DNA from 4 places in the Streptosporangium sp. CA-115845 genome. Region 1 is predicted to be linked to each of the others. Evidence: riboswitches for the same ligand, from Rfam matches in the RefSeq annotation. Region 1 holds a riboswitch; each other region holds the start of a gene.
The links. A riboswitch is a leader RNA that binds a small molecule or an ion and turns the genes downstream of it on or off. The one in region 1 is predicted to bind cyclic di-AMP.
Positions count from the first base shown of each region.

Region 1 (7,001 bases):
GGGCAGCGCGGTCTCCGGCACGGGGCCGGTGATCTGGACCGAGCCGCCCATCGGCCTGGCCAGCCGCTCCAGGGTCCTGCGGTACGGGCCACCTCCGACGATCAGGAGCATCGCGTCGGGAACGTCCCGCAGCACGCCGGGCCAGGCTCGCAGCAGCGTGTCCTGGCCCTTGCGCGGCACCAGCCTGGACAGGCAGAGCACCACCGGCCGCTCTCCCAGTCCGAGCGCCGCGCGCGCCTGCTCTCTCCCGGCCTCGGGCGCGAACACCTCGGTGTCGACGCCGGGCGCGAGCCGCACCAGCTTGTCCTCGGGTATCACCCTGGCCAGCCGCTGCCGGGTGTACTCCCCCAGGTAGGTGACCACGTCGGCGTGCGCGCCGATCCTGGCGAGCACCTGGCGGCCGATCGGGAGCGCCGTCCAGCCCGCCTCGTGGCCGTGGGTGACCATGACGACGCGGCGGACCCCGGCCTCACGCATCCTGGGCGCGAGCAGCCCGAGCGGTGCCGCCGCCCCGAAGACCACGGTCTCGCAGCCGAACTCGGCGATCAGTGCGGCCGCCCGGCGGGCGACGGCGGGGGTGGGCAGCATCAGCGAGGTGGGGTGCCGCACCACGGGGTAGGGCTGCCGCAGGTCGAAGTCCTCGCTGCCGGGCCACTGGGGGGCGTAGACGACGACCGAGCCGGGCGGGCGGCGGGCGATGAGACCGTACACGAACGACTGGATCCCCCCGGCGCGGGGCGGGAAGTCGTTCGTGACCACCAGCGTGCGCCTCATGGCTCGGAGAGACCGTTCAGCCGGGCCCAGGATCGCGCCAGCGCGATGCGCTGCGGCGCGGTGGGATGCGAGGCGTAGAGCACGTACTCCACGAGGTCGGGCGACAGATCCGAGATGTTGGTGACCGCCAGCCGTTTCTGCATGGCGACGAACGTCGCCGGATCCCTGGTCAGGTCCAGCGCGTGGACGTCCGCACGAGCCTCGATGTGCCGGCTGACCAGGTTCTGTGCCGGTCCTGACAGCACCGCGGCCAGACTGAGCAACCCCATGACCAGGCCCACCGCCCTCGGGTCGCCGATGGAGGAGATCCCCGCGCGGCGCCGCACGGCCCCCGCCGAGGTCACCAGGTAGAGCAGGACCGCCCCGAACGCCGCGCCCAGAGCTCCGACGAGCGTACCGGAGAGCACGTCGCCCGCCTTGGCGTGACCGAGCTCGTGCGCGACCACCAGCTCGACCTCGTCGGCGGGCGCCCGGAGCAGCGTGTCGTAGACGACGATCCTGCGGGTCGCGCCGAATCCGGAGACGTAGGCGTTGAGCGCGGTGGTCCGCCGGGAGGCGTCGGCGACGAGCACGTCCTCCACCGGCACACCGTCCCTGGCGGCCATGGCGAGCAGGTCGTCGCGGAGTTGTCCGGCCTCCATCGGCCTGAAGTCATTGAAGATCGGCTCAATGAGCACCGGATAGGCGAAGGAGGCCGCCACGGTCAGCGCGAACGCGCCGGCCGCCGCCGGGATCCACCAGCGCCGGTAGCGCCGCGCCAGCGCGACCACCGCCAGAACCATGATCGCGGTCAGCGCGGTGCCGACACCGATGCTCTTGATCCGGTCGGCGGTCCAGGCCGGCCAGGTCTGGGTGGACAGCCCGAAGTCGCGCAGGTAGGTCTCCGACCACATCCCCAGCGGCCAGCGCAGCATCGCGACGGCCACCGACAGCGCCAGCACGCCGAGCAGCGCCCGCAACCACCACGGCCCCCGCAGCCGGCCGACGAGCCGCGCGCCCAGCGGGGTGCCCACCAGCACCCCCGCCACCACCAGCGTCAGGCCCAGGGAGAGGTAACCCGGTACGCTGACCAGCTTGTCGAACGCCTCGGACCTGGCGATCTGCTCGGCCGTGAAGTCGCGGGCCGGATCGGGGACGACCGCCGGGGCCCCCTCGGGCAGCTCCTGCCAGGGCGTGGTGAACGCCACGACCGCCAGCGTGACCACCCCCAGCGCGGCCAGCGCCCACCCCGCCGGCCGCACCCCCGAGGGCGCGTCCGTCGTGCTCAGCGTCATCAAACACCTCCAGCGTGGAGCCCGAACCCTGGGCCCCGTCCTTTGGATCTTCTGCCTGCCGCGGTCGGCCGGACGGCGCCTCGCCGAGTCGTCACCGGTCACCGCGGCACGCCGCGGCTCCCTCCCGTGCCTTGCGAGGCACCCGCCGACCGCTCCTCGCCGCGGCGAGATCCGCCAGGTGAGGCCTGGACCGGGAAAGGACACAAGGATGTCAGGCGAGTTCCTTTCCGAGGTAGTCACGCCACGCCACGGTGAGTTGGGCGGGCGACAGGCCGAGCGTGCCGGTGACATCGCCACCGTAGAGCCTCACCAGGGCCTTCTCGCCGAAGCGCTCCGCGATGAACCGGCAGGCGAGCCAGGCCTCCTCGTACGCCTGCGCGAGCCGCGGGGCGCCGGGGGCGAAGTCGGCGGGACCGGGGAGACGGGCGGGCAGGACTCCGGCGCGTACCTCGGCGACCAGCTCGGCGGCGGCCGTCCGCACCGGGATCCCGGCATCGCGGTAGCCCACGTAGTCGGCGAAGCCCTCCGACAGCCACATCGGCACCCGGCCGCCACGGGTCGCGCCGGTGGCCACGTGCACGAGCTCGTGCGTGATCACCACGTCCCTGCCGGTCGTGCTGAGCCTCGCGTAGCCCGAGGGCAGGACGATCACCCGGTCCGCGGCCGCCATCGCGGCCAGGCCCCGGGTGCTCTCCGCTCCGGCGAGTGCCGCGGCCTCGGCATCGGTGGCGGGGAACAGGATCACCGCTCGGACCGGCCCCCAGATCGCCGCGACCGCGCGGCGGGCCCGGTCGGCCCCGGCGGCCAGGTCCCGCAGGACGGCGGGCGCGACGTGGTGGCCGATCACGAGGGAGTGCTCGCCCCGGACGACGACGGCGGCACCGGGCCACAGGTCGCGAAGGCCGGCGGGGAGTTCTCCGGCGTCGCGGCGAGGGTCGTGCGGCAGGGGGTGGTCGGGGAGCTCTCGGGGAGTGCGCGGGAGCGGCCCGGCTCCGGCCAGGAGAGGTCCCGTCCCGGCCGACGGGCCCACGCTCATCAGCGCCAGCATCCCGGCGAGCACGGTGCGGCGCCCCTTCGGGACGGACATAACGAGTCGATGCTACTCGACCGGCATCGTGACGTTCCTTGCCGGAAGCGTGGATCCGCACCGGCCCGGGCCGCCGGCCACGCGCTCGCGGCCTCCGCCGGAAACGGAGCGGCCCCGTCCCCGCACATGTGAGGAACGGGGCCGGCGTCCCTGCCCGGGCTCAGGCTCCGGGCCGGACCGCTCCGGCGAAGGAGGACCTGTAGTACCCCTCCAGCTTCACGATCCGGACCGTCTTGCCGCTGCTCGGCGAGTGGACCATCCTGCCCTTGCCGACGTACATGCCGACGTGGCCCTTTCCACTGAAGAACATCAGGTCACCGGGGCGCAGGTGGCTCCACGAGACCTTCTTCCTGATCGCCCGGAACTGGCTGTGCGTGATCCGGGGGATGGACACGCCCGCCTTGCGCCAGGCGTATTTGACGAGCCCCGAGCAGTCGAACGCGCCGGGACCGGAGGCACCCCACCGGTACGGATCGCCGACCTGCCGCCTGGCCGCCGAGACGGCCTTGCGAGCCCGGACCTTCTGCAGGGCCGCCCTGCTCATCCTGGTCTTGACCTTGGTATCGGCCTTGGCCTTGTGCACGGTTCTCTTCGTGCCCTCGGCCTGCTCGGAGACTCCGGCCGCGGTGTTGACCAGGATCTCAGGGGTACTGTCCGTCGTCGCCCTCGCCGCCGTCGACCCCAGGGTGACCGCTCCGGCTGAGGCGGTCAGGGTGAGGGCGATGCCGCCGAGGGAAAGGCGGAAAAGGCGCGACAGACGGGTGTTACACGGGGTGGTAGACAGGATTTCTCCTTGGTGCTTCCACTGATGCCTACCGGGTTAGCTGACGGGTTCGGGCTTGGAAGATGCCCTACGGCGCAAATGCGCTGATTCACCCCCGGCCACGCTGTATCGGGCCTTTTGGGTCCCCGGTTCCATGCCTCCTGGCTGCATGGATTCGGCGGGCCGCCGTGATGAGGTCCGTCCCCGGCAGGGGAACGGCGGCCGGCTGGATTTCTATAGGGACACCGGCCCGAAGACCGACATTCACCGCGACGGCATGGCTTGCACGTCGCGAGGCCAGAAGTTACCCCGATCTCCAACCTTCGGCAAAGCATTCGCCAAACAAGAAGATCAATAAGCCTTCGTGATCTTCCCGTTACCCCTGCTTAATGGCCATTTATGCTATTAAGATATGATCCTCGTCACACCCTCGGAATCACACCCGACAAATCGCAATTTCTGTAATGTTCATCACATTTGCCGTAATTCATGGTTGAAGCCGCGAGGGTGCCCTCTCCCGCCGCGGAGCACGGATCAGCGCCGTCGCCGACGGCGCACCAGGTTTTACCACCGGAGGGCGGGCCTCCGCTCCTCAGGGGCGGACGGCTCCGACGAGGCGACGGCCGTAGGCCGAGAGCGGGACGACCTTGACGACGTCGCCGGTCTGCGGGGCGTGCACGATCTGGCCATTGCCCGCGTACATGCTGACGTGGCCCAGGCCCTCACTGAAGATGAGGTCGCCCGGCTGGAGGTCGTTCAGCGAGACCTTGCGGCTGGTGCCCCAGCTCCACTGCTCCCAGGTGGTACGGGGGAGGCTGACTCCCCCCCTGCGCCAGGCGGCCTGGAGGAGGCCCGAGCAGTCCCAGCCGCCGGGCCCCGTGCCGCCGTACTGGTAGGGCTTGCCGACCTGCGCGAAGGCGAACTGCAGGGCGGCGCGGGCGTTGCCCGAGGCGGGGCCGCTGTACTGGATCCCGGTGCTCTCGGGGTTGCCCGTCTTGAAAACGTTGAGTTCGCGCAGGAGCTTCGTCTGAGCCCTGACCATCTTGTCGGCCTTGGCCTTCTCCCTGGCCAGTTCGTCGCGCGTCTCGTCGGCCTCGCTCAGCGCGCCCTTGGCCAGATTCCTGTTGAGCCGCAGCGCCTTGGTGGCCTCGTCGAAGGCGCTCAGCGACTGGGCCCGGGAAGCCGACATCTGGTCGACCGAGGCCAGGCCGCTCAGCAGCGCGCCGGGGTCGGCCTGGTAGATCATGCCTTCCCAGCTGTTGACCGCGCCGAACTGGTAGGTGCTGACCGCCATCGCGACGAGCTCCTTGCGCAGCCCGGCGACCTGCTCGCTCTGCCGGGCGAGCTCGCCGTTCAGCGTCGCGTACTTCTTCCTGGCCCGCTTCCACTTCTCCGAGGCCTGGTTGTACTTCTCGACGATCTGGTCGGCCTGCTCGTTGAGCTTCTCCAGTTTCTTCTTGGCCTGGGCGAGTGTCGGCTTCGGCTCCGCGGAGGCCCCGCTCACCGGCACCATCAGCAGCGCGAGGGCGAGCCCGGCCGCCACCGGTATCCGCATGAGTCCAACCGGCATACCCGCCACGGTCACGTCAACGCCTCCAGACTGCACAGACCTGCGGCGAATAGTACAGAACAAGTAAGGTTTAGATCACCTTTTCCTGTGTTCAGCCCTATAGCTGCAGGTAGCAGTCCCGGTCTCCCGGGGGAGCGTCAGCAGGCGGCGATATCGCAGATCTTCGCGGTCATCTTCCTGGCGTCGCTCAGCTGCCTGGTCCAGTCGCTCTTCGCCGGCTTGGAGTACTCGCCGCCCCAGAGGTAGACCAGGACCGCGTTGCCCTTCCTGACCAGCACGCCGCGCTCACCGCCCACGCCGGCCTTCCCGCCGTAGTAGACCTGCCCGGAGATCCTCAGCGCCTCGTCTCCGAGCCCGGTCAGGCGCGAGGAGACGTAACGGTAGGTGGAGCCCGCGTTGGTGTTGGAACCACAGGTGGTCAGGGCGGAGCGCAGCCGGGCCACGGCTCCGGCGGCGGCGGCCTTCGAGCGGTACAGGATCACCTGTTCGACCTTCAGGAAATCCGGGACGCCGGTGAAGGTCACCGTCCGCGCGGCCGTCCTGCCGGTCGCGGCCGGCGCGGCCTTGTCACACGGGTCGACGGCCAGCCGGGCCTTCGCCGAGTTGCTGACCGTCCAGTTGGTCTCGGGGTCGTTGTCCTTCTTCGCGGCGTCCTTCTCGTACAGCAGGAAGCCCTTGGGAATGCCGGCCACCGCAGCCGCGGCGGCGGGTGTGGCAACGGTCGCCCCGATGGCCAGAACGACGACGGCGAGCGTTATGATCTTCTTCATCGAGTGCCCCTGGGGAGATCGAAATACCTTCCGGTAGTTCGATGCGCCATCACCGGGAAAGGTTCACGCCCGCCCCAGACGTCTGAGAAGAAGCAGCGAGGGGACCGGCCGGGCGCCCATCCTGCGGACCGACTCGGCCACCTCCCGATCCGAGGAGACCACCGCGACCGCGCGTCCCGTGGGCTCGGCGCGGACCAGCTGGCGGATCAGGTCGTCGGCGATCTGCCCGGGGGCGCTGAACATCACCCGCACCCCCCTGGGTGCCGAGACCGGGACCGGCCCGTTCAACTCGGCGCCGTCGAAAACACAGGTCAGCTCGGTGCGGGTCTGCGCGTAGAGCGCGCCGAGGCCGGTGAGGAGGCGATTGCGCTGGTCGGCGAGGGTGAACGTACCGTAACCGGTCTTGGTCACGTTGTAGCCGTCGACGATCAGGTGGATCTGCGGCAGCGCGAGCAGCTGGTCGAGCAGGGCGGGGTCGTCGTCGGCGAGCGCCCGCGCGGGAACCGCCTGGACCCCCTGCCTGCCCGGCGCCACCGAGGCCACCGAGTCGGCGGGACGGTGGATGCCGGAGGGCAGGGCGAGCTCCCTGCGGAGCCCCGCGGCGGCGTCCTGCAGGGCGTCGAGCAGCATGCGGACCTTGGTGTCCTCCACGCTGCGGCCCTCACGGGCCGCCCTGCGCGTCGACTCCAGCTGACGCTCGGCGTCGGCCAGCCGCTCGCGCAGACGGCGCAGCTCGCTCTCCACGCTGCTCCCCGCCGAGACC
Region 1 covers NZ_CP191988.1:2,978,289-2,985,289, reverse strand. The annotation lists gene ACQP0P_RS15760 (glycosyltransferase family 4 protein) at 1-774, opposite strand, end outside; gene ACQP0P_RS15755 (M48 family metallopeptidase) at 771-2,048, opposite strand; gene ACQP0P_RS15750 (hypothetical protein) at 2,260-3,135, opposite strand; gene ACQP0P_RS15745 (C40 family peptidase) at 3,296-3,718, opposite strand; cyclic di-AMP (ydaO/yuaA leader) riboswitch at 3,930-4,089, opposite strand; gene ACQP0P_RS15740 (NlpC/P60 family protein) at 4,491-5,468, opposite strand; gene ACQP0P_RS15735 (hypothetical protein) at 5,606-6,238, opposite strand; gene ACQP0P_RS15730 (NYN domain-containing protein) at 6,302-7,001, opposite strand, start outside.

Region 2 (7,001 bases), 3.3 Mb from region 1:
CAAGAAGAATGTGCTCCGTACCGATGTAGTTGTGGTTGAGCATCCGGGCCTCTTCTTGGGCCAGGACGACAACCCGCCGTGCGCGGTCGGTGAACCTCTCGAACATCTCGTCGCTCCTCACAGAGCGGTCAGGCAGGTCCGGGATATCCGGGCCCTGTCATCCCGCATGGTAGCCCCGACCCGGCGACCGCTCTATGCAGAAGACGTTCCCCGAGAGCAGGGCGTTCACCCTCCATCCAACTACTTACGGGGGGTGGGATGTTCCCGCTACGCCGCAAGCGAACGACGTTTGTCCACCGGACAAACACATCATGCGGTCATGGCCGCCACCGGACCCCACCGTGACCGCCATAACCGCATGATTCACTCGATCCACTGAGCCGATCTAGTGAGCCGCTTCGTACTGCTCGACGATCTTGGAGGCGATTCGACCGCGCTCGCTGACATTAAGGCCGTGGGACTTCGCCCATGCCCGGATGTCGGCGCTCTTCTCTCGCGTGAGTGCCCGCGCGCCACCCGCGCGGCGGCGGCGGGGTGCCAGCGCGCCGGAACGACGGGCGCTCTGCACGAAAGGCGACAGGGAGTCGCGGAGCTTCTTCGCGTTAACGTCACTCAGGTCAATCTCATAGCTGGTGCCGTCAATCGCGAAGGCGACAGTCTCATTGGCCTCGCCCCCATCGAGGTCGTCGATGAGAATCTCCTGGATCTGCTTGGCCATCTACACAATCCTTTCGCGGAGTATTGTTTCATTCGCAAGCTAAACATATACCCGCGATCGAAGAGCGGCAATTCCAGGAGCCCGGCGATTCTCACAGCCGACCGAGACACTCTCTGTCGGTGCTCCGGCGGATCAGCTGTTCTGCGACTCGGCCGGGTCGGACTGTTTTGGCCGGCGACCGGCGGCTTCACTCCGAAGTAGCTTGACGACTCCGAAGATGAAGGCTCCGCCGACGACCGCCGGAGGTATCAACGCGGACAATACGTCGTACATTCGTCCTCGCTCCGTACCGCTAGGTGGCTTTCTGGAGACCATGAAAATTTGGCGACGACTCCCGAGCCATGCGGGTGTCCGCCCGATCAGTCTGGAACCGCCCACAGATGACCATAGCGCCACCGGACGGCGACGCGTGTCAGCAGGGGCGACCGTGCCCGTCACTCTCCAGCCTAATGCTTCTCTCCAGCCGCCTTACCGGTTGCAGTCGTAAAGCCGCAGGGAAAAACCGACAGGACGATCAGGTGATCATCGTCGCCTTCGAAAATACCAATGCCCGCCCGCTCTCCGGCCGCTGCGCCACCGACCTTGGAGGGGCGAAGCTCCTGGTGGGAGAGCCTTCCCGCCGGGATGAACAACGCCTTGTCACGGAACCGGAGATCACCGCGGGCGGTTCATCGCGAGAATGTCCACCGTCGGCAGAACACCCGGGCGGAGAGCGGCTCGCTTCATCACCCGGGCGGCAGCCGATGCGACGCAAGCCTACGGAACAAGACGGATCTTCAACGCTTTCTTGCCAAGAGTACGACCCACTCCGGCGTGGAGTACATAGTCGTAGACCGTATAACCACCAAAGACGATGGGCTCACGGGACAACCCAGGCAACACCACACACCCATGATCCAACTCCGCGAGAAGACCCCTGAACGCGCGACGGAAGGTGAAGGAGAGAAACCCGCGGGCCGTCACCGGGGATGCGGGAGGCGGGCCGGTCCCGCCATTCGACGACTGGTGTGCGAACCTTCGACGAGGGCAGATCCGGCATTGGCGGCTCATAGCGGCTTGCGGGCTCTCCTGAGCCCCTTGTCCGGTCTCAAACGCGAATATTCCGCCGGGCACGCCGGGGCTCGAGCATAAGTCCCCCCGCGTCGCCCATGGCGCGGCAAATGATTTTTACGCTTCCGTGGCTTCCGCGGCCGAGACGGTTACCCACCCCTAACGGTCCCCGTTTTTCTGGTCCGGACGCGAAATCGGGGCCGGCGGTTCAACCGCCGGCCCCGATTTACCCGGAACTACTTGATCTTGACGACGACCGTCCCGGCCACCTTGTCGTGCAGCGCCTGCTGCAGGGGCTTGTCCCACAGCAGCCACAGCACGTTCACGAGGCTGAAGATGTTGACGATCCAGCCGAGGAGGGGGATCCAGCTCAGGAACTGCGGGCCGAAGAACACACCGCCGCGCTTGAGCGCGACGTCGGAGCTGAGCCCGCCCGGCGGCAGGGTACTGCCGATGGGCACGATCTTGATGCCCATGACCATCTTGCCGACGGTCTGCCCACCCCTACTGATCATGAAGAACTCGTAGGCGAAGTAGATCGCCGCACTGACCAGTGCGATGAGAAGGCTCGCGAGGAAGACACCGCTCCCATCGGTGCCGGCGCCCGTCGCGAGGTTGAAACTGGGAGCCGTCACCAGGAGACCGGTCAGCACCGCGCTGATGATCACCGCCGGGATCGCCAGGATGATCGCGTCGACGATCCGCGCCACCAGGCGCTGCCACCACTCGGCGAGCGGGGCGGGAGCGCCGGGGGGACCGCCGTAAGGCTGGCTGTACCCCTGCTGCCCGTACTGCTGCTGCCCATAGCCGGGCTGCTGGCCGTACCCCGGCTGCTGGCCGTAGTCGGGCTGCTGGCCGTACCCCGGCTGCTGGCCGTAGTCGGGCTGCTGCCCGTACTGCTGCTGGCCGTAACCCGGCTGGGCCGGCTGCTGCTGACCGTACCCCGGCTGCTGGCCGTAGCCCGGCTGCTGCTGACCGTACTGCTGCTGGCCGTAACCCGGCTGGGCCGGCTGCTGCTGCCCGTAGCCGGGCTGCTGGCCGTAGCCCGACTGCTCGTGGGACGACTGCTGCTGCCCGTAGCCGGGCTGCTGACCGTACGCGCCGGTCCCACCCTGCTGGCCATAGCCCTGCTGCTGGCCGTACGCGTCCGTCCCGCCCTGCTGACCGTACGACTGCTGCTGCCCGTACCCCTGCTGCCCGTACTGCTGCTGCCCGTAGCCCTGCTGACCATAGCCGGGCTGGGCCACCCCCGGGCCGGTGTTCGACTGCGATCCCTCCGACCGATATCCCATGATCGTCACATCGGGGTCGAGTTCGCCAGGGGCTCGGCCCTGGTTGTGCTGTCCGTAATCCGGCTGTCCCGAAGGTGTGCGACTGCGCTCGGGATCATCCTGCGGATACGGCGGCTGTCCGTTGCTCACCGCGTCACCTCACTTAGACTGCGCATGTGGCAAATGTCAGACGCACATGCTTGCTGCTGCACAAGGTATCGACATAGGAATCAACAGTCACCTTTCCAGTCAGTCATCTCTAAAGTCATCAGAGTCGGGCTCGTGTGTCAGGTGCAGCAGCATCCGGGTGTTTCCCAAGGTATTGGGCTTGACGTGCTCCAGATCGAGGAACTCCGCGACGCCCTCGTCGTAGGAGGCGAGAAGTTCGGCGTAGACCTCCGGGGCGACGGGTGTGCCCTGGATCTCCTGAAATCCGTGCCGGGCGAAGAAGTCGACCTCGAAGGTCAGGCAGAAGACCCTGCGCAGGCCCAGTTCGGCAGCCGTGCGGATGAGCACCGAGACGATCCGATGGCCGATTCCCATTCCCCTGCGGGTCGGATCGACGGCAACGGTCCGAATTTCGGCAAGGTCCTCCCAGAGAACATGAAGCGCCCCGCAGCCGAGGATTATCCCCTCCGCGTCAGTCGCGACCCAGAACTCCTGAATGTCCTCGTACAGGGTGACGGTGGCCTTCTCCAGCAGGCGCGGGCCGGCTCCACCGTAGGTGTCGACGAGCCGCCTGATGACGCGGACGTCCGGGGTGCGGGCACGGCGGACCGTGACCGCCGGGGTGGCGCCGGGAGCGGGTGACCCCCGCTCCTCTTCCTCGGATCCGGTTCGCCGCTCCCCCTCTTTCCCGGGGTTCGCGAACGGCACGGGAGAATGCTCCGCAAGCTGCTCCATGACCGATCAGCGTACGTCCTCTCCGGCCTTCAATTACGGCTCATCCTTAACTCTCACCCCGAGGGCATCACATGACCCTTGGTAGTTGCATTACCACGCTGGGCGCACGGCGCCTCTAATGTGTCGCAGCTCATCTTTGGCACGGTCCCGGACCTGGGAAGACCCGCGCCGCGCCCGCCGCGAGGAAGGCAAAGGCAGCGTAATGGCCATGTTGATCATATTGGCATGTGATCTTTCCGTGACATTTCAGTTGCGAAACCTCTACCGAGTTCGCAGTTCTGGTTGAGCAGGAACCACGAGTGCACTAATCTCCGTGCTCGATGTCAGAGACGTAAAAGCCTGACCCGCCGAATCTCCCGACCAGGGGAACCGGGGACCCACCACGTCCTTCGGGGTGAATCCGAGTGCCACCGGCGCACCCGGTAGGGCTGCCTCCGGCCCGAACCCGTCAGCTAACCCGGTAGGCGGCCGAGGAGAGGAGCCCGTTGGTGAAGCGCATGCGCGACCGCGCAGGAGAGCACGCGGGCGGCGACGCCCGCTGTCGAGAACGCGCGCCGCGGAGGCGGAGTCGCCGGATGGCGGTCATCGGCCTGGCGTTCGCCATCATGACCCTCGGCGTCCCCCTGGGCTCGGCCACGGCGGATCCCGAGCCCAGCCTCCAGCAGCTGGCCAAGCAGGCCGAGAAGCTGCACGAGGAGATCGGCACGCTCGCCGAGCAGTACAACGGCGAGCGGGTCAGGCTCAAGCAGGCCCAGCGAGCCGCGGAAAGCGCCAAGAAGATCCTCGCGACGAGCGAGTCGGAGCTCGCGATCCGGCGCACCAAGGCCACCCTCCTCGCGCAGAGCAACTACATGTCCGGCGGCCTGAACTCCGGGCTCGCCTTCACCCAGGCGACCGACCCCGACACCTTCCTCGACCAGGCCACCACCAACTACGCCCTCCAGCAGCAGCAGAGCGAGGAGGTCGCCCAGGTCGGCCGGGCGATCGAGGCCGCCGAGCGAGCGCAGGCCGGCGCCAAGGCGAGGACCTCAGAGGTCAAGGCGCTCCTGGGGGAGCTCGAGGGCAGGCGCAGCAAGATCGAGCGACTGGTCACGCGGGTCGAGAGCGACCTGTTCAGCGAGGTGCGCACCAGGGCCGTCAGCAACAGGGGCGCCCGGGTGAAGACCGACGTGCCCATCGTGGGCAGCGGCAGGGCGGCGGAGGCGGCCCGCTGGGCGCTCACCCAGCAGCTCAAGCCGTACGTCTGGGGCGCCGAGGGCCCCAACTCCTTCGACTGCTCCGGGCTGGTCATGTGGGCCTACCAGAAGGTCGGCATCAGCCTGCCGCACTACACCGGCAACCAGTGGACCGCGGGCACCCACATCTCCAGAAACGACCTGCGCCCAGGCGACCTGGTCTTCTTCTACAGCGACCTGCACCACGTCGGGATCTACATCGGCGCGGGCCTGATGGTCCACGCACCCCGGACGGGTGACGTCGTCCACATCGCCACGATCGACAACCGGCCCTTCGCCGGCGGGGTGCGGATCGCCGCCTGAGCGGCTGAGCCGGACCGGTCACGGCGCGAGCCGCCCGGCCCTTGGCCGGGCGGCGAATCCTGCCGTGCCGAGGGCCGGTCAGACGGCGCCCCTCGGACTTGCGCCCCTCGGACTTGTGCCCCGACGGTGCCCCGCAGGTGCGGTGACCGACGGCAACGCGGTGAGGCGCCGTCTGACCGCGGTGGGCAGAACAGCCAAGGGGCAGGGCCTAGATCAGGCGGCGGCGGGCCGCCCAGGCCACGGCCTCGATCGCCGTGGCGACACCGATGCGGTCACAGATGCCTCTGAGCCTGCGCCTGACGGTCCGGCCGCTGATATCGAGGCGGCGGCCCACCCTGTCGACGGTGACGCCCTTGGCGAGTTCAGCCAGCAGCACGAGGTCGTCGTCGCTGAGACCGATATCACTCATGCCCAGGGGGCTGTCGCCATGGCGAGAATCCACTTCTGGATATGCCATCAAGAGTCACTCCCCCCACTCTGGAAACCGGGCGCGAGACGCCGGAAATGAATACCGTCCGCCAGGAACGGTAAACGCCTTGTTCAAAGGTCGTCAAGTTCTACTCTTCATAGCGCGCGCCCACTATTGACATACTAGGTGCTACGTGAAGTACTCATGATATGTCAGTGCCTTTGGGGTTAAGTCACGACCGTGCCCCCGCACGAGCCCGCAGGTGCCCCCCTGGCTGCGACAACAGAAGTCCTGGCAGAACAAGGTTTTGCCGGAACCGCCGCGGCGGCACGCACCCGCGGGGCCGCATCCTCGACGGAAGCGAGCCGCCCACTTTTCCCCGGGAAAATCGATCTCTTCCTGGCGCTCTTCGACGGCCACGCCGTCTGGCGCCTTGACGGCGCCTCGCGGAAAACTCTGAAATGGGAAGCCCGCAAGAGCGCCTTTGCGGCATTAGCGAAGTATCGGGTGCCGACCACAGACGTCAGGCGATATTGGACATGCTTAAAAGGGAGTTTCTGCGCTATGCAGAAAGCCGTCCGAAATTGCACGGGGGAGCGTGAGCACGGACCCCGCGGTTTCCGGCCCATGGGGGATTCGCCCCGTCCGCCCAGGCATCGTCCACGTGCCGTGCTCGCGCCCACGCGCGCCGGCACGGAGCCGTGCGGGACGGTGAAGAGGTGCTCGCGAGGTGGTGAGGGCGCCACCCGGTACCGCCGACCGGGATTCGAAGGTGCGCGCCGAGCCCGACCGGCCCGCCCCGGGGATGCCGCCCGGGGCCGTCATCCGGGCTTCGATCCCGGCGGACACCGCCTGGCGGAAACGATCGCCGCCGGACCGCGGGGACCTCGTCCCATGCGGTCCGGCGGCGCTGCCCTCAGACTCAGCCGGTCGGCTTGACCAGCGGGAACAGGATGGTCTCGCGGATGTTCTTACCGGTGAAGGCCATGATGAGGCGGTCGATGCCGAGCCCCATGCCACCGGTGGGCGGCATCGCATATTCCAGTGCGGTGAGGAAGTCCTCGTCAAGCTGCATGGCCTCGGCGTCCCCGCCCGCGGCGAGCAGGGACTGC
Region 2 covers NZ_CP191988.1:9,747,281-9,754,281, forward strand. The annotation lists gene ACQP0P_RS46310 (ATP-dependent Clp protease ATP-binding subunit) at 1-106, opposite strand, end outside; gene ACQP0P_RS46315 (histone-like nucleoid-structuring protein Lsr2) at 386-718, opposite strand; gene ACQP0P_RS46320 (RDD family protein) at 2,005-3,189, opposite strand; gene ACQP0P_RS46325 (amino-acid N-acetyltransferase) at 3,289-3,942, opposite strand; cyclic di-AMP (ydaO/yuaA leader) riboswitch at 4,278-4,425, shown strand; gene ACQP0P_RS46330 (NlpC/P60 family protein) at 4,518-5,480, shown strand; gene ACQP0P_RS46335 (LuxR C-terminal-related transcriptional regulator) at 5,689-5,889, opposite strand; gene lysX (bifunctional lysylphosphatidylglycerol synthetase/lysine--tRNA ligase LysX) at 6,812-7,001, opposite strand, start outside.
Region 2: another riboswitch for cyclic di-AMP. It lies ahead of ACQP0P_RS46330 (NlpC/P60 family protein); the one in region 1 lies ahead of ACQP0P_RS15745 (C40 family peptidase).

Region 3 (7,001 bases), 4.8 Mb from region 1:
TCCCGCGCAGGCGCATCGCCGCCCAGCGGGTGGTGCTGAGCTCGCTGCAGTGGGAGGTGCTGGTCGGCGCCGACTCCACGGCGACCCCGGCCGACCTGGCACGCAAGCTGGGCCGCCCGGCGTACTCGGTGCTGCTCGCCGTACGGCAGCTCGCCTCCCGTGGGCTGCTGCGCGTCCCGGAACCCGCCGCGCAGGACCCGCTGCCGAGACGGACGAGGGGTGCCACGGAGATCCCGGCAGCCGGAACGGGCTCCCTGGCGACGCCTGCGTCGCTCCCCGGAGCCACCGGGGACCCGACCGACGTCAACCTGCTCATCCGGCTCAGGAACGCATTGGAGGCACTGACTTGAGCCTGGTTCGATGCCGCCGATAAGGCTGCGGACGCTGAAGCTGATCGGAAGGAGGGTGCCGGTGGAACTGCGTGAGGAGATACGCCAGGAGATGGCGCTGCTGCGAGAGCGCATCCCCGACGTGGACGGGAGCATCGTGTGCAGCGTCGACGGCCTGACCCTGGCCAGCGATCTGGGCCGCGACACCGCCGCCGAGCAGACCGGCGCGCTCTCCTCCGCGCTCCTGGCCCTCAGCCGCCGGATGACGGGCATGGCCGGCAAGGGCACCTTCGAGGAGACGCTGATCTCCGGCACCAACGGCTACGCGGCCTGCTACGCCGCCGGACCCAAGATCGTCCTCACAGTCCTGGCACGCCCGGGGACCAACCTCGGGCTGCTCCGGCTGGAGGGTCGCAAGACGGCGGCCAGACTGGCCGCCATCACCTCGCGCATATCGATAACCCAGTGATCGGAGACAGAAATGGGCAACATGGACATCTCTCTCAAGGAGATGATGGCGATCGACGGCGCCGTCGGCGCGGTCATCGTCGACTACAACAGCGGGATGGCGCTGGGCGCGCTCGGCGGTTCCAAGGATCTCGACCTCCAGGTGGCGGCCGCGGGTAACACCGAGGTCGTCAAGGCCAAGATGCGGACCATGGAGTCGCTCGGCCTCAAGGACGGCATCGAGGACATCCTCATCACGCTCGGCACGCAGTACCACGTGATCCGCCCGCTCTCCGGCCGGAGCGGCAAAGGCCTGTTCATCTACATGGCCCTCGACCGGAACCGGGCCAACCTCGCGCTCGCGCGGCACATCCTGCGCGGCATCGAGGAGCGGCTCGAGGTCTGATACTGCCGCGGCCCGTGCCCTTTCAGAAAGGGCACGGGCCGCGGCAGGAGCTCATCGATCGCGCCGGTGCGGGGTGGCCGGAGATCGCGCCGGGCCTCAGCTCTCCTCAGCGACCGCCCTGCGACGGAGACGGCCGGTGACCAGGTAGGTGGCACCACCCGCGGCGAGCACTCCCGCCAGGGCCAGGGTGGCGGCCGTGGTGGCGGAGGGAGCGGCCGAGGTCGCGGCCGCCACCGGGGCGTTGGCGCCCAGGTCCCGGACACCCTGCTCGGCCGCCTTGGTGTCGGCGCCGGACAGGGCGACCGGCTTGGCGGCGATGATCGCCCCGGGCGCGATGAGGGGTTCGGACATGATCTTGGGCTTGGCGAACGTCTGGATCGCCTGCTGGGTCTTCACAGCCTTCTTGGACTGCTCGGCCTTGACCAGGACCGTCTGCGGAGGCTTCGCCGGGTTCGCGTCCCGGTAACGCCAGGCACCGGTGGAGAACGCCACGGGGTGGTTCTTCTTGCCCACGCCGTCACCCCACTTGGTGACCACGTACTTGACGTTGATGTGGCCCATGCCGCCGTTGCCGTCCACACCGAGCGTGGCGGAGTTGAACCGGCCACCGGTCAGATCGGCGAAGGTCTTGGCGTCAAGGTCGATCATGACGCCCACGTTGGAGGGCACGCCGGGACCGCGGTCACCGACGAAGAACTTGGCCTTCTTGCCCTTGTAGACGACGTAGCCCTCGGTGAACAGGGGCCAGCTCGGGCTGGCGATCATGCCCTTCTGCATCGGCTTGCCACTGGCCGGCAGACCGGTGTCACCGGCCCGGCCCGAGGAGTCGTCCCAGAAGTAGGAGGCCCTGGTCGAGCCCTGGAGGAGCACGACCTCGTTGGCGGCCACCTCGGTGTCCGCGCCGGGGGAGGCGGCGGGGGCGGCGGGGGCGGCGATGGGGGCGGCGATGGCGGGGGAGGCGGGCAGCGCGGAGGCGACGCCGCCGGAGACGAGCACGCTCGCACCGACGAGGGCGGCGGTGGTGAGACGGTTCTTGTACAGGAGGTTCTTGGGCAGGCTGTTCTTGGGCAGGTCAAAGGGGAGACGCATGAAAAAGTGGCTCTTTCACGAGGGAACGGGACAGCCAGCTGCGACACACGGCAAGGGGTGCACTGGCGGGGACGCGCTCTTCGGAAAAGCGGCGTGGCGAGATCAGCGGATCGCTACGCGGAGCACAGTCCAGGTGCCGCGCTCAGGCGCGGCGACGGAGATATGAGGAAAGTTCAGGTGGTCGGCACGGGCAGGGCGGGCACCGACGCGGTGACGCGGTGATCCATGAGGGGGATCTCCTCTCCAGCTCGTCTACCGGGTTAGCTGACGGGTTCGGGCGATGGAGTTGCCCTACCGCCGCACGTTCGCGGCGGATTCACCCCGGGAAAGTGGTTCCCCGGCTCCCTGGACCCTGCGGGCCCGGCGGGATTCGACGTCGGCCGGCCGCTCCCTCTTGTGAAGGGCAGGTCGCCAACCGATATCCGTGGACACTACCCACCGAAATCGGACAAAGCAAAGCAAATGCCATGAAAACCCCAGAAGATCTACCTACTACCCCAAAGAAAGTCCCATCGGGAACCCCGCCAGGCCAACAGCCGCCCTACCAGCGAGAACATCTTCCCGATCTCGGACTTCGCCCCCCGGAAGCCCGCACCCGAGGCCCATCCACATTCGCGAGAAGCCCACGCGCACGGGGAGTCCACGCCCTGCGACCTCTGCCCCCGAAGCCTCCCCGCACCCACGGATCCGCCCCTCCGCACTCCCCGCCCCCCAGCCTCCGGCTCCGGCTCCGGCTCCGGCTCCGGCTCCGGCTCCGGCTCCGACGGCGGGCACTCCCGGGAATCCGCGCCGGGCGAACTCAGTCCCACCAGAACGACCAGGCGTTCCTGCCCTTGATCTGCTCGGCGTAGTCGATGAGGTTCCCCGCGCCCTGGATGATGCTGTCGGGGCAGAACGTCCAGTGCTCCGCGGCGACGTGCAGGGCGTGCTCCGAGGTCGTCGGGGGCGCGGCGACGCTGAGGTCGAGGGTGTTGAACCCCATCCCGACCAGCCGCACCCCGAACCTGTCCTCCCAGCTCCGTACCACCGCCGCGAGCGGGACCATCCACTCGTTGTGGTTCAGGGCGCCCTGCCAGCCCATGACGGCGAGGGCGTCGGCCCCGCGCTCGACCGCGACCAGTCCGAGCGGGGTCCTGCGCTCGGCCACCAGGCCGGCGTACCAGTCGGCGACCACGCCGGGATCGGCGGCGAGCCTTCCCGCCGGGGCCGGACCTGGACATTCGACCCCGAAGGGGTCGAGGATTTCGAGCTGGTCGATGTGCGCCTTGGCGATCCAGTCCGACCAGACCTCGGCCATGAACGCGGCGGCGTGGTAGTTGTCGATCTCGACGGCGGTGTCCGGGGCGATCTGACCGGCCGACCAGGGCTGCATCGAGTCCTCCAGCAGCACCGGCCACAGGCCGGAGTGCCCGTGCTGCGCCCGCAGCCGTGCCCAGTACTCACCTGAGACGGCCACCTCGCTGAGCCAGAACGCCGGACGGCGACGGAAGGAGAGCTGAGCGTAACCGGGGTCGGGCCACACCACGTCACCCGGTGGCAGGTCCACCGAGAGCCTCCGGCCCTCACTCCCGCTGCTCCCGTCGGCCCCGTCAGCGAACAACTGGCCCAGAACTGGCGGAAGCCTCCCACCCTCGCAATCGCTCATTCCTACCGATCCGATCCTGACCACGGACCAATTTTGGCCTGTCAACCATCCCAAGGGACAGTTCTGCCCTGGTCCAGGCAAAAATTATCGGTACAGAGGAGAACGGAGCCTGGCGGGTGTCAGTCCTTCACCGCCCCGCCCAGCCCGGCCACCAGCCTGCGCTGGACGGCCACGAAGAAGATCAGCACAGGAACGGTCATCAGCGTCGAGGCCGCCATGATGCCGCCCCAGTCGTTCTCGTCGGGCTTGAAGAAGACCAGCAGGGCCGAGGGCAGCGTCTGGTTGTCCCTGGCCGAGATGATGAAGGTCCTGGCGAAGATGAAGTCGTTCCAGGCGGTGATGAACGAGAAGACGCTCGTGGCGACCAGTCCCGGCGCGACGAGGGGAAAGAGGATCCGCCACAGGATCACCGGCCGGCTCGCGCCGTCGATCATCGCGGCCTCCTCCAGCGTCTCGGGCACCGCGGCCACGAACCCCCTCATCATCCAGACGGCGAACGGCAGCGAGAACGCCAGGTGGACCAGGACGAGCGAGCCCAGGGTGTTGAGGCCCACGCCGGGCACCACCCCGCCGAGGTCGCGGACGAGGAAGAACAGCGGGATGGTGAGCGCCTCCACCGGCACCATCTGCGCCACCAGGAACATGATCAGCACGGTGGTACGGAACCGGAAGCGGAACCGGGTCACCGCGACCGCGGCGAGAAAGGCCACCAGCGCGGACAGGACGACGACGGTCAGGGCGACACCCAGGCTGTTGAGAAGGTAGCGGCCGAAGTTCTCGCCGCCGAGCACCCGCCGGAAGTGCTCGAAGGTGGGTGCCAGGGTCCACGGGCGCACCTGGAGTGACTGGATCTCCCCGGCGGGCTTGAGCGCGGAGAGCACCATCCAGTAGATCGGGAAGAAGGTGACGAACGCGGTGACCAGCGCCACGGCGTTGGCGACCAGGCGGGACCTGCTCACAGCTTCTCCCCCGTACGGTAGAGGGCACGGATGTAGAAGAGGGTGACCGTGAGCAGGATCAGGGTCATGACGACGCCGATCGCCGCGCCAAGCCCGTACTCCGACGAGCCGAAGGCCGTCTGGTAGGCGTAGACGTTGAGCACCGAGTTCTGCCCCGCTATGCCGCCGCCGTTGGTCATCACATAGATCTGCGTGAAGATCTTGAAGTCCCAGATGATCGACTGAATGACCACGATCGTGATCAGCGGCCGCAGCATCGGCACGATGATCCGCCAGAACGAGTTCCACGCGGAGGCGCCGTCCAGGGCCGCCGCCTCCAGGACGGAGACCGGAATGGCCTGGATCCCGGCGTAGAGGGTCACCATGACGAATGGGAAGGAGTGCCAGACCACCGTGGCACCGACGACCCCGAAGGTCACCCATTTGTCGTAGAACCAGTTATAGCCCTCGATGCCCAGGACCTGGTTGACCAGGCCCAGGTCGGCGTCGAAGAGGAACATCCAGACCGTCGAGCCGGTCATGGCGGGCGCGGCCCAGGCAGCCATGGCCGCCAGCGACAGCAGCAGCCGGGGCACCCGGCCCGCCCTGGTGAGCACGACGGCGAGGGTCGCGCCGACGGCCAGCGTCGCGACCACCAGGGCCGCGGCGAACACCAGGGTCTGCGCCAGCACCGACCAGAAGCGCTGGTCGCCCAGGAGCGTGGCGTAGTTCTCGAAACCGATGAACCTCGTCGGCTCTCCCCCGCTGACCTGGGCCTGCCGGTAGTCGAACACCGACAGCAGGCCGAGCATGTAGATCGGGTAGCCGAAGAGCGGCAGCAGCACGGCAGCAGAGGGCAGCAGGTAGAGCCACGGCCTGAGCCCGCCGCCGGGGCGCGGCACCGCCCGGCGGACCCCGGCCCCGGAGCCCGCCGTCGTCGTGGTGGCGGTGGTCATGACCGGCCGAACGCCGCCTTCACCGCCGCGGCGGCCTCCTCGGTGGCCTGCTCGACTGTGGACTGCCCCGTGGCGATCTTCTGCAGCATGGTCGGGATGACCTTCTGGTTGTCGATCTTCACCCAGGCCGGGTCGATCGGCACGAAGCGGGTGCCCGCCGCGACGGTGTCGAGGAACGGCTTGAGGAAGGGGTCCGAGGCCGCGAGCTCGTCCCGCGCGGAGGTCAGGGTGGGCAGGTTACCCATGGCCTCGTACATCTTGGTCTGGTAGGTCTTGCCACCCAGCAGCTGGACGAACTTGACAGCCAGCGAGCGGTGCCCGCTGTTCTTCATGACGCCGAGGTTGTTGCCACCGGAGAAGGCGGGGGCGATCGTCCCCTCCTCGGTGCCCGGCAGCGGCACCACCGCGTACTTGCCCGCCGCCGCGCCCGCGTCCACCGCGGACCTGCTGAAGTTGCCCAGGATGCCCATCGCGGCCTTGCCACTGGCGAACAGTTCGACGGTCTTGCCGCCGGTGAGGCTCGCACACGCCTGCGGCGGGCAGTTGTCGTCCTTGAGCAGGTCGGTGTAGCTCTGCACACCCTTGCGGGCGGCGTCGCCGTCAAGGCTCTCGATGTCGCCTCCGGCGTCCCAGACGAAGGGCAGCGCGCCGAAGGTGTACTCCCCTCCGACGGCGACGCCGTACAGGTCGGGCTTCTTCTTACGGATCTCGCGGGCGGTCTCGGTCAGGGCCTTGATCGTCGTGGGCGGCTTGAGGCCGAGTTCCCCGAAGACGTCGGTGCGGTAGTAGAGGGCCCGGATGCCGATGTACCACGGCAGGCCGTAGACCTTGCCGTCGACGGTCGCGGACCCGAGCAGGTCCGTGCCGACGTCCTTGCCCTCCGGCCAGCTCGCGAGGTCGGCGCTCAGGTCGGCGAAGCCGCCCGCGGCGGCGTACTCGGCCAGGTCGGTGTTGCCGTACTCGGCGACGTCGGGGGCGCTGGCCGGGTCGTTGAACGCGCCCTTGAACTTCTCGTGCCGGGCCGGCGTCGTCGGGATGTAGGTGACCTCGACCTTCACCCCCGCGTTGGCCGCGCTGAACTCTTTGATCGCCTCTTCCACCACCTTCTCCTTGGGAGCACGGTTGGGCTCGTCGAAGAGCCAGACCCGCAGGGTTCCGGACTTCTCGTCGCCGCCGCCCGCCGACGGGGCG
Region 3 covers NZ_CP191988.1:7,814,596-7,821,596, forward strand. The annotation lists gene ACQP0P_RS37510 (hypothetical protein) at 1-350, shown strand, start outside; gene ACQP0P_RS37515 (roadblock/LC7 domain-containing protein) at 412-798, shown strand; gene ACQP0P_RS37520 (hypothetical protein) at 811-1,182, shown strand; gene ACQP0P_RS37525 (hypothetical protein) at 1,279-2,271, opposite strand; cyclic di-AMP (ydaO/yuaA leader) riboswitch at 2,506-2,647, opposite strand; gene ACQP0P_RS37530 (DUF4253 domain-containing protein) at 3,071-3,817, opposite strand; gene ACQP0P_RS37535 (carbohydrate ABC transporter permease) at 4,036-4,875, opposite strand; gene ACQP0P_RS37540 (carbohydrate ABC transporter permease) at 4,872-5,810, opposite strand; gene ACQP0P_RS37545 (extracellular solute-binding protein) at 5,807-7,001, opposite strand, start outside.
Region 3: another riboswitch for cyclic di-AMP. It lies ahead of ACQP0P_RS37525 (hypothetical protein); the one in region 1 lies ahead of ACQP0P_RS15745 (C40 family peptidase).

Region 4 (7,001 bases), 4.7 Mb from region 1:
GGGGTCTTCACGGACGTGGTCGAGGACTCCGTCACCTACGTCAACGCCCCGCTGCTGGCCAAGGACCGTGGCGTCTCGGTCGAGCTGGTCACCAGCGCCGAGAGCCCCGACTGGCGCAACGTCGTGACGGTCCGCGGCGTCCTCGCCGACGGCCGCGCGGTCTCGGTCTCCGGCACCCTGTCGGGTCCCCGGCAGGTCACGAAGATCGTCGAGGTCAACGGCTACCAGATGGAGATCGAGCCGACCGACCACCTGTCGTTCTTCACCTACACCGACCGCCCCGGCGTCGTCGGCGTGGTCGGCCGCATCCTCGGCGACCACTCGATCAACATCGCCTCGATGCAGGTGGCCCGGGACGTCAAGGGCGGCAAGGCCCTCATCGCGCTCACCGTCGACACCGCCATCCCGGCCGACGTGATCGACCAGATCGGCGCGGAGATCGGCGCCGACAGCGGCCGCTCGGTCGACCTGGCCGACTAGGCCCTGTCCCGCGGATCTTGCCGTGGCGAGGATCGGCCAGGCGGTGTCTCGCAAGGCGGAGGAGGGAGCCGCAGCCGTGCTGCGGTGACCGACGACAACGCGGCGAGGCGCCGCCTGGCCGTAGTGGGCAAAAGATCCAAGGGACAGGGCCTAGGAGGCTGGTGTTTTTCGCGCGAAGTAATCTTGGTCCCTCCACCAAGCCGTCAAAAACGGTGAGGATCGGGAGCACACACTCCACTTGGAGGCCGAATCTGCCTCCGGAACGGACGCTCTGTGGGTGTGACGCTCCACCATGATCGCTAAGCGGCCGTTTAACACCAGCCTCCTAGGCCCGGTAGGCAAAGGATCCACCGAGGTGGCCGCCGCCCCGCACCGTGGGGCGGCGGCCACCTTTCGTCTCGGTATGTGAGAAGTGTGTACGCCGGGCGAGACGGCGTTCCGGCCGCCAGGTAGCCTGAGATGAAGTGCGCCAGGTCCAAGCCTGCCGCGACGGGGCCTGACAGGGGTGGGCCGGCAATTCTCCGGCGCCACGCCCCAGATCGCCGGTCCGTGATCCGGACCCGTGACACCAGGCCTGGTCGGAGCCCTGATCGGAGTCTCGACCACTGCCCCTGCTCGCATGCGACCGAGACGAGATTCGCCATGTACGACATGTATCCCTGGAACCACGCGGAAGAGGTCAAGGACGAGGCCGCCGAGGCGCTCCAGACCGCCCTGGACCGCCGGGACAACGGTGGTTCTCCCATCCGCTGAACCCGTTCCCGGTGCCGGCGGGGTTCCCGCGGCCGATCAGCCGGCGTGTCTCATCCGCCGGTCGCGATCTCGATCTGCTCGGTCAGCTTGACCCCCTGCGGATCGGGGCGCACCGCGCCGACGAAGGAGGACCGGCGCCAGGCGCTGAGCTTCTCCTCCTTGACCACGTCGCCGCTCCGCGGGGCGTGGACCATGTAACCGGGTCTGGTGATCATGCCGACATGGCCGAGGCCGCTGAAGAAGGCCAGGTCACCGGCCTTGAGGTCCTTCCAGGCGATCTTCTTGGAGAAGGCGGCGTACTGGTCGTTGGTGACGCGGGGCAGCTTGATCCCGGCGGCGCCGTAGGCGCGGAGCATCAGGCCTGAGCAGTCGAAACCGCCGTTGCCGGTGCCACCCCAGACGTAGGGCGTGCCGCGCTTGGACATCGCCCACTTCACGGCCTTCTGCCAGGCGGGCCTGGGGGTCGCGCTCTTCAGTGCGGCCTTCAGCCTGACGGTGCCGAGCGGGGGAGCTTCGGGGGAGGGGAGAGGGGAGGCGGCCAGTGCCGCCGTCGGCGCCATGGCCGAGGCCGCGAACACCGCGGCGCCTGAGACGAGGATGGACAGGACACGGGAGTACATCTTGCCGGACAGGATGATTCCTTCCATAAGGCCGGCCGGGTGAGCTGTCGGGCTCGGGCGTGGAGGCCGCCCTACGGCGCGAGAGCACGCCGATTCGCCCCAAGGAATCCCGTGATGGCGGCCGGGAGCGCGCTCCGGGGCGGAGCGAGGTTCCCGGGGGGCCCGGTGGATTCCGGAAAAAGTGGTTCCCCGGCTCCGTACGGGCCGGTAAGGGGATGGTCCGTACGGATTAGGCATCAATGTGAATGGGGAGGACGATAACGAAACCTCACGAAACGGTCAATAGGGAGCAAAAAAGGACAAAGTGATCACATGGGCGGACGCGCGGACACGTCCGAAGAGTGAGACCGGTGTTCGATCACCGAGACGGACAGGTAAGGTGCCTGCATGGATTCGCGTAACATTCGCCTGGCGGTCATCCCCGGGGACGGGATCGGAGCCGAGGTCGTCACCGAGGGTCTGAAGGTCCTCGAAGCGGTCGGCACCAAGGTGGAGACCACCACGTACGACCTCGGGGCCAAGCGCTACCGCGAGACCGGCGAGACCCTGCCCGACCCGCTGCTCGACGAGCTACGCGGATACGACGCGATCCTGCTCGGCGCGGTCGGCGACCCCAGCGTGCCCCCGGGCATCCTGGAGCGCGACCTGCTGCTCAAGCTCCGCTTCCAGCTCGACCACTATGTGAACCTCCGCCCGGTCAAGCTCTTCCCCGGCGTCGAGACGCCGCTGGGCAAGGCCCGCCCCGAGGACATCGACATGATCGTCATCCGGGAGGGCACCGAGGGCCCCTACGCCGGTGCCGGAGGCGCCATGCGCCGCGGCACGCCGCACGAGATCGCCACCCAGGAGTCGCTGAACACCGCCTACGGTGTCGAGCGTGTGGTGCGCTACGCCTTCGAGAAGGCGGTGACCCGCCCCCGCAAGAAGCTGACGCTGGTCCACAAGACCAACGTGCTCACCTACGCCGGTGACCTCTGGGCCCGTACGTTCGACCGGGTCAGCGTGGAGTACCCCGAGGTTCAGACCGACTACTGCCACGTCGACGCGGCCTCGATGTTCTTCGTCAGCCAGCCGGAGCGCTTCGACGTGATCGTCACCGACAACCTCTTCGGTGACATCCTCACCGACATCGGCGCGGCGATCGCCGGTGGCATCGGCCTGGCGGCCAGCGGCAACGTCAACCCCGACCGCACCGCGCCGAGCATGTTCGAGCCGGTCCACGGCAGCGCCCCCGACATCGCGGGCCAGGGCAAGGCCGACCCGACCGCCACCATCCTGTCGGTCGCCATGCTCCTGGACCACCTGGGGCTGGCCGGCGAGGCGGCCCGGGTCGAGCAGGCCGTCGCCGACGACCTGCTTGAGCGGCTGGCCGGCTGGGCCGGCCGGACCACCCAGGAGATCGGTGACGACATCACCGCACGAGTAGCCGGCTGAGGAAGCCGCCCCCTCGATCCTGACGCGCCTGGCGGCTCCTACGAGCCGCCGGGCGCGTTTTGTTTCCCGCGCACTGCCGGTTTTCGGCATGGATGCAGTAGTTTCCCGTTACCCGGTCCAACGCAGAATGGACCCGAGGGTAAGCCAGACATCAAGATAAGGATCCGCGTCATGACCACCGCTCAGAAGCTCAGCTTCGACGTGCAGCTCTCCGACCACGCTCGCACCGCGGCCGAGCGCGAGCAGGTAATGGTGGCTCCGGGGTTCGGCCAGGTCTTCACCGATCACATGATCTCGATCGACTACACCGAGGGCGAGGGCTGGCGCGACGCCCGGCTCATGCCGTACGGCCCGCTCAGCCTCGACCCCGCGACCGCGGTCTTCCACTACGCGCAGGAGCTCTTCGAGGGCATGAAGGCGTACCGCCAGCAGAACGGCGCGATCGTGACGTTCCGCCCGGAGGCCAACGCCGCCCGCTTCAACACCTCCGCGCTGCGGATGGCCATGCCCGAGTTGCCCGAGGAGACGTTCGTCGAGTCGCTGGAACTGCTCGTCCAGACCGACCGCGAGTGGGTGCCGACCACGCCCGGACACAGCCTCTACCTGCGCCCTTTCATGATCGCCACGCAGCCTGCGCTCGGGGTCAACTACCCCTCCAGGACCTACAAGTACATGGTGATCGCCTCTCCGGCGGCGGCCTACTTCGGCGGCGGGCGGGCGGTCAGCGTCTGGCTCTCCACCGAGTACACCCGCGCGGCCCCCGGCGGCACCGGCTTCGCCAAGTGCGGCGGCAACTACGCGGCGGCCTTCGTGGCCCAGCGCCAGGCCGTCGAGCAGGGCTGTGACCAGGTGGTCTGGCTGGACGCGGGCGAGCACCGCTACGTCGAGGAGATGGGCGGGATGAACCTGTTCTTCGTCTACGGCGACCGCCTGCTGACCCCGGCGCTCACCGGTACGCTGCTGCCGGGCATCACCCGCGACTCGATCCTCGCCCTGGCCGGCGACCTCGGCCTGCGGGCGGAGGAGGGGCGGCTGTCGATCGAGGAGTGGCAGCGGGGCTGCGAGTCGGGCGAGCTCACCGAGGTCTTCGCCTGCGGCACCGCCGCGGTCGTCACCCCGGTCGGCTCGGTCAAGGGCGCCGACCGCGCCTGGACGATCGGCGACGGCACCCAGGGGCCGGTCACCGGGCGGATCCGTGAGGAACTCGTGGGCATCCAGTACGGTTCCCGCCCGGACCCGCACAACTGGGTCCACAAGATCTGCTAGCCCCGCGTTTCGCGTGCGGCCCCGATTGACCCGGGGCGGTTACCTACGGTGTTGGCTCTTACGCGGCATCTGACCCGGGATGATGCCCCACATGCGCGAAGTGGGGCAGCGCGGCGACAGGTGCCGCCAAGGGGCGCGAGGAGACCTGGCCAACACGTCTACGGTCGGTTACCTCGGTGGCAGCCGGAGGAGGCCGGGTCTCCGCCTGGCAGGGCCTCCTCCGTGAGCGGGTCTATCCTTCGATCAGCTTGCCGGTGTCGACCGTGAGGTTCCACGGCGCGGGCAACTCAAGAGGCTTGCCGATCGACTCGGTGATCTCGTCGGCGTAACCCTCCGGGCCCGGTCGGCTGAGCAGCCTGAAACGGTTCGCGAAGGTGTCGATCACCAGGTAGAGCGGGACTCCCGCGAGTGCGCAGGCCCGCGGCTTGACCACATGGTCATCGTGAACGCTGCTCGGGGAGACGACCTCTGCGACCAGCAGCGTGGCGTTCGCGTACACATGGCTGGGATCCCAGAGGCGAGGGTTCGGGGGAACGACGATGAGGTCGGGTTCGAAGCGGTCCGCCTGCACCTGAAGGAGTAGCTTGGCTTCCGGGTAGACGCGCCATCCTTTCTCCATGGAGAACGGTATGAGCTGGGCCATGAGCTGGTAAACGACGTCGGCGTGAGCGATCGTGGGCATCTCCCTCACCACGATCCGGCCATTGATGATTTCGATTCGATGCTTCTCGAACCGCTCGACGAGCTCCAGGTAGAGTTGCTCGAGCTCGCTCTGATCGGTGATCTGGTAGGCGATCGATCTTTCCATGAGTAGTCCCACAGGGTCATCCTTCCCTCCGTGCGGGTGGGCGCAACGTGTTCTGCACATCACTTAAAGTAATCGAAAAGGTTTGCGCCCGTCCCGGATTCGGAAAAGTTCTCGTCAGTGCTTTCGAATCATGGTGAGGCCGTCGGCGATGGGGAGCATGATCGAGGTGACCCGCCCGTCGGCGCTGACCATGTCGTTGAACTCGCGGATGTGCCTGACCGTCTCGTCGTCCCTGCCGGGGTCGGCGACGTGGCCGCTCCACAGCGTGTTGTCGACGAGGATCACCCCGCCGGAGACCAGTCGCGACATCAGGATCTCGTAGTAGACGGGGTAGTTGACCTTGTCGGCGTCGATGAACGCCAGATCCACCCCGGGATGGTCGGGGAGCTCGCGCAGCCGCTCGGCCGCCGGGCCGATCCTCAGCTCGATGCGGTCGGAGACCCGCGTCTTCTCCCAGTATCTCCGGGCCACCGCCGTCCACTCCTCGCTCACGTCGAAGCAGGTGAGCCGGCCGCCGGGGGCGAGCCCGCGGGCGAGGCAGATGGAGGAGTAGCCGGTGAAGGTGCCCACCTCCACCGCGTTCCCGGCGCCGCCGATCTGGGCGATCATGGTGAGGAACCGCCCCTGGTCGGGGGAGATCTGCATTCCCGCGCTGTCGCCGGTCAGCTCGCGGGTCTCGACGGCGAGCGCGTCGAGGACGTCGTCGGGCAGGGTGGTGTGCGCGAGCAGATACTGCCCCACGGCGGGGTCGAGGTAGGTCGCCTTCATGGGCCTCATTCTGGTCGGTACGAGGTGGTCGCGGAGGGTGAACCCGAGCCGTGTCGGCGGGTCGCCGGTCTCAAATCCTAAGATCGATGTGTCAGATGCTGTCAGCGTGTGGCAGACTCCAAAGCATCATGTTCTACGGTCTGCTCATTATCGGCAGGCGCGCTGGCTGAAAAGGGACACCGCCAGCGCGCAGACCTCTCACGTCCGTGAGGGGTCTTTTTGTTTCTCGGAGCCGAATGAGCGCGCGGCGAATCATCGAACCGCGAAGGAGAACGACATGGCCGACGACCGCTTCCACGTGTACGACACGACCCTCCGTGACGGAGCCCAGCAGGAGGGGCTCAACCTCACGGTGGCCGACAAGCTGGCCATCGCGCGCCACCTGGACGGCCTGGGCGTCGGTTTCATCGAGGGTGGCTGGCCGGGGGCCAATCCCAAGGACACAGAGTTCTTCAGGCGAGCTCAAACAGAGCTCGACCTGAAGCACGCGCAGCTCGCCGCGTTCGGCGCGACCCGCCGGGCAGGTGTGAAGGCAGCCGACGACCCGTTGGTGGCCGCGCTGCGCGAATCCGGCGCGCCGGTCGTGACCCTTGTCGCCAAGAGTCACGACCGGCACGTGGAGCTGGCCCTCCGCACGACCCTGGAGGAGAACCTCGCGATGATCCGCGACACGGTCTCCCACCTGCGCGCGGAGGGACAGCGGGTCTTCCTCGACGCCGAGCACTTCTTCGACGGCTACAAGTCCAACCCGGCGTACGCGCTGGAGGTGCTGCGCACCGCCGCCGAGGCGGGAGCCTCGGTCATCGCGCTCTGCGACACCAACGGGGGCATGCTCCCCGACGAGCTGGCCGAGGTCGTGCAGGCCGCCGTCG
Region 4 covers NZ_CP191988.1:8,309,287-8,316,287, reverse strand. The annotation lists gene serA (phosphoglycerate dehydrogenase) at 1-480, shown strand, start outside; gene ACQP0P_RS39730 (C40 family peptidase) at 1,284-1,880, opposite strand; cyclic di-AMP (ydaO/yuaA leader) riboswitch at 1,868-2,099, opposite strand; gene ACQP0P_RS39725 (3-isopropylmalate dehydrogenase) at 2,241-3,287, shown strand; gene ACQP0P_RS39720 (branched-chain amino acid aminotransferase) at 3,459-4,553, shown strand; gene ACQP0P_RS39715 (Uma2 family endonuclease) at 4,786-5,361, opposite strand; gene ACQP0P_RS39710 (O-methyltransferase) at 5,476-6,129, opposite strand; gene cimA (citramalate synthase) at 6,407-7,001, shown strand, end outside.
Region 4: another riboswitch for cyclic di-AMP. It lies ahead of ACQP0P_RS39730 (C40 family peptidase); the one in region 1 lies ahead of ACQP0P_RS15745 (C40 family peptidase).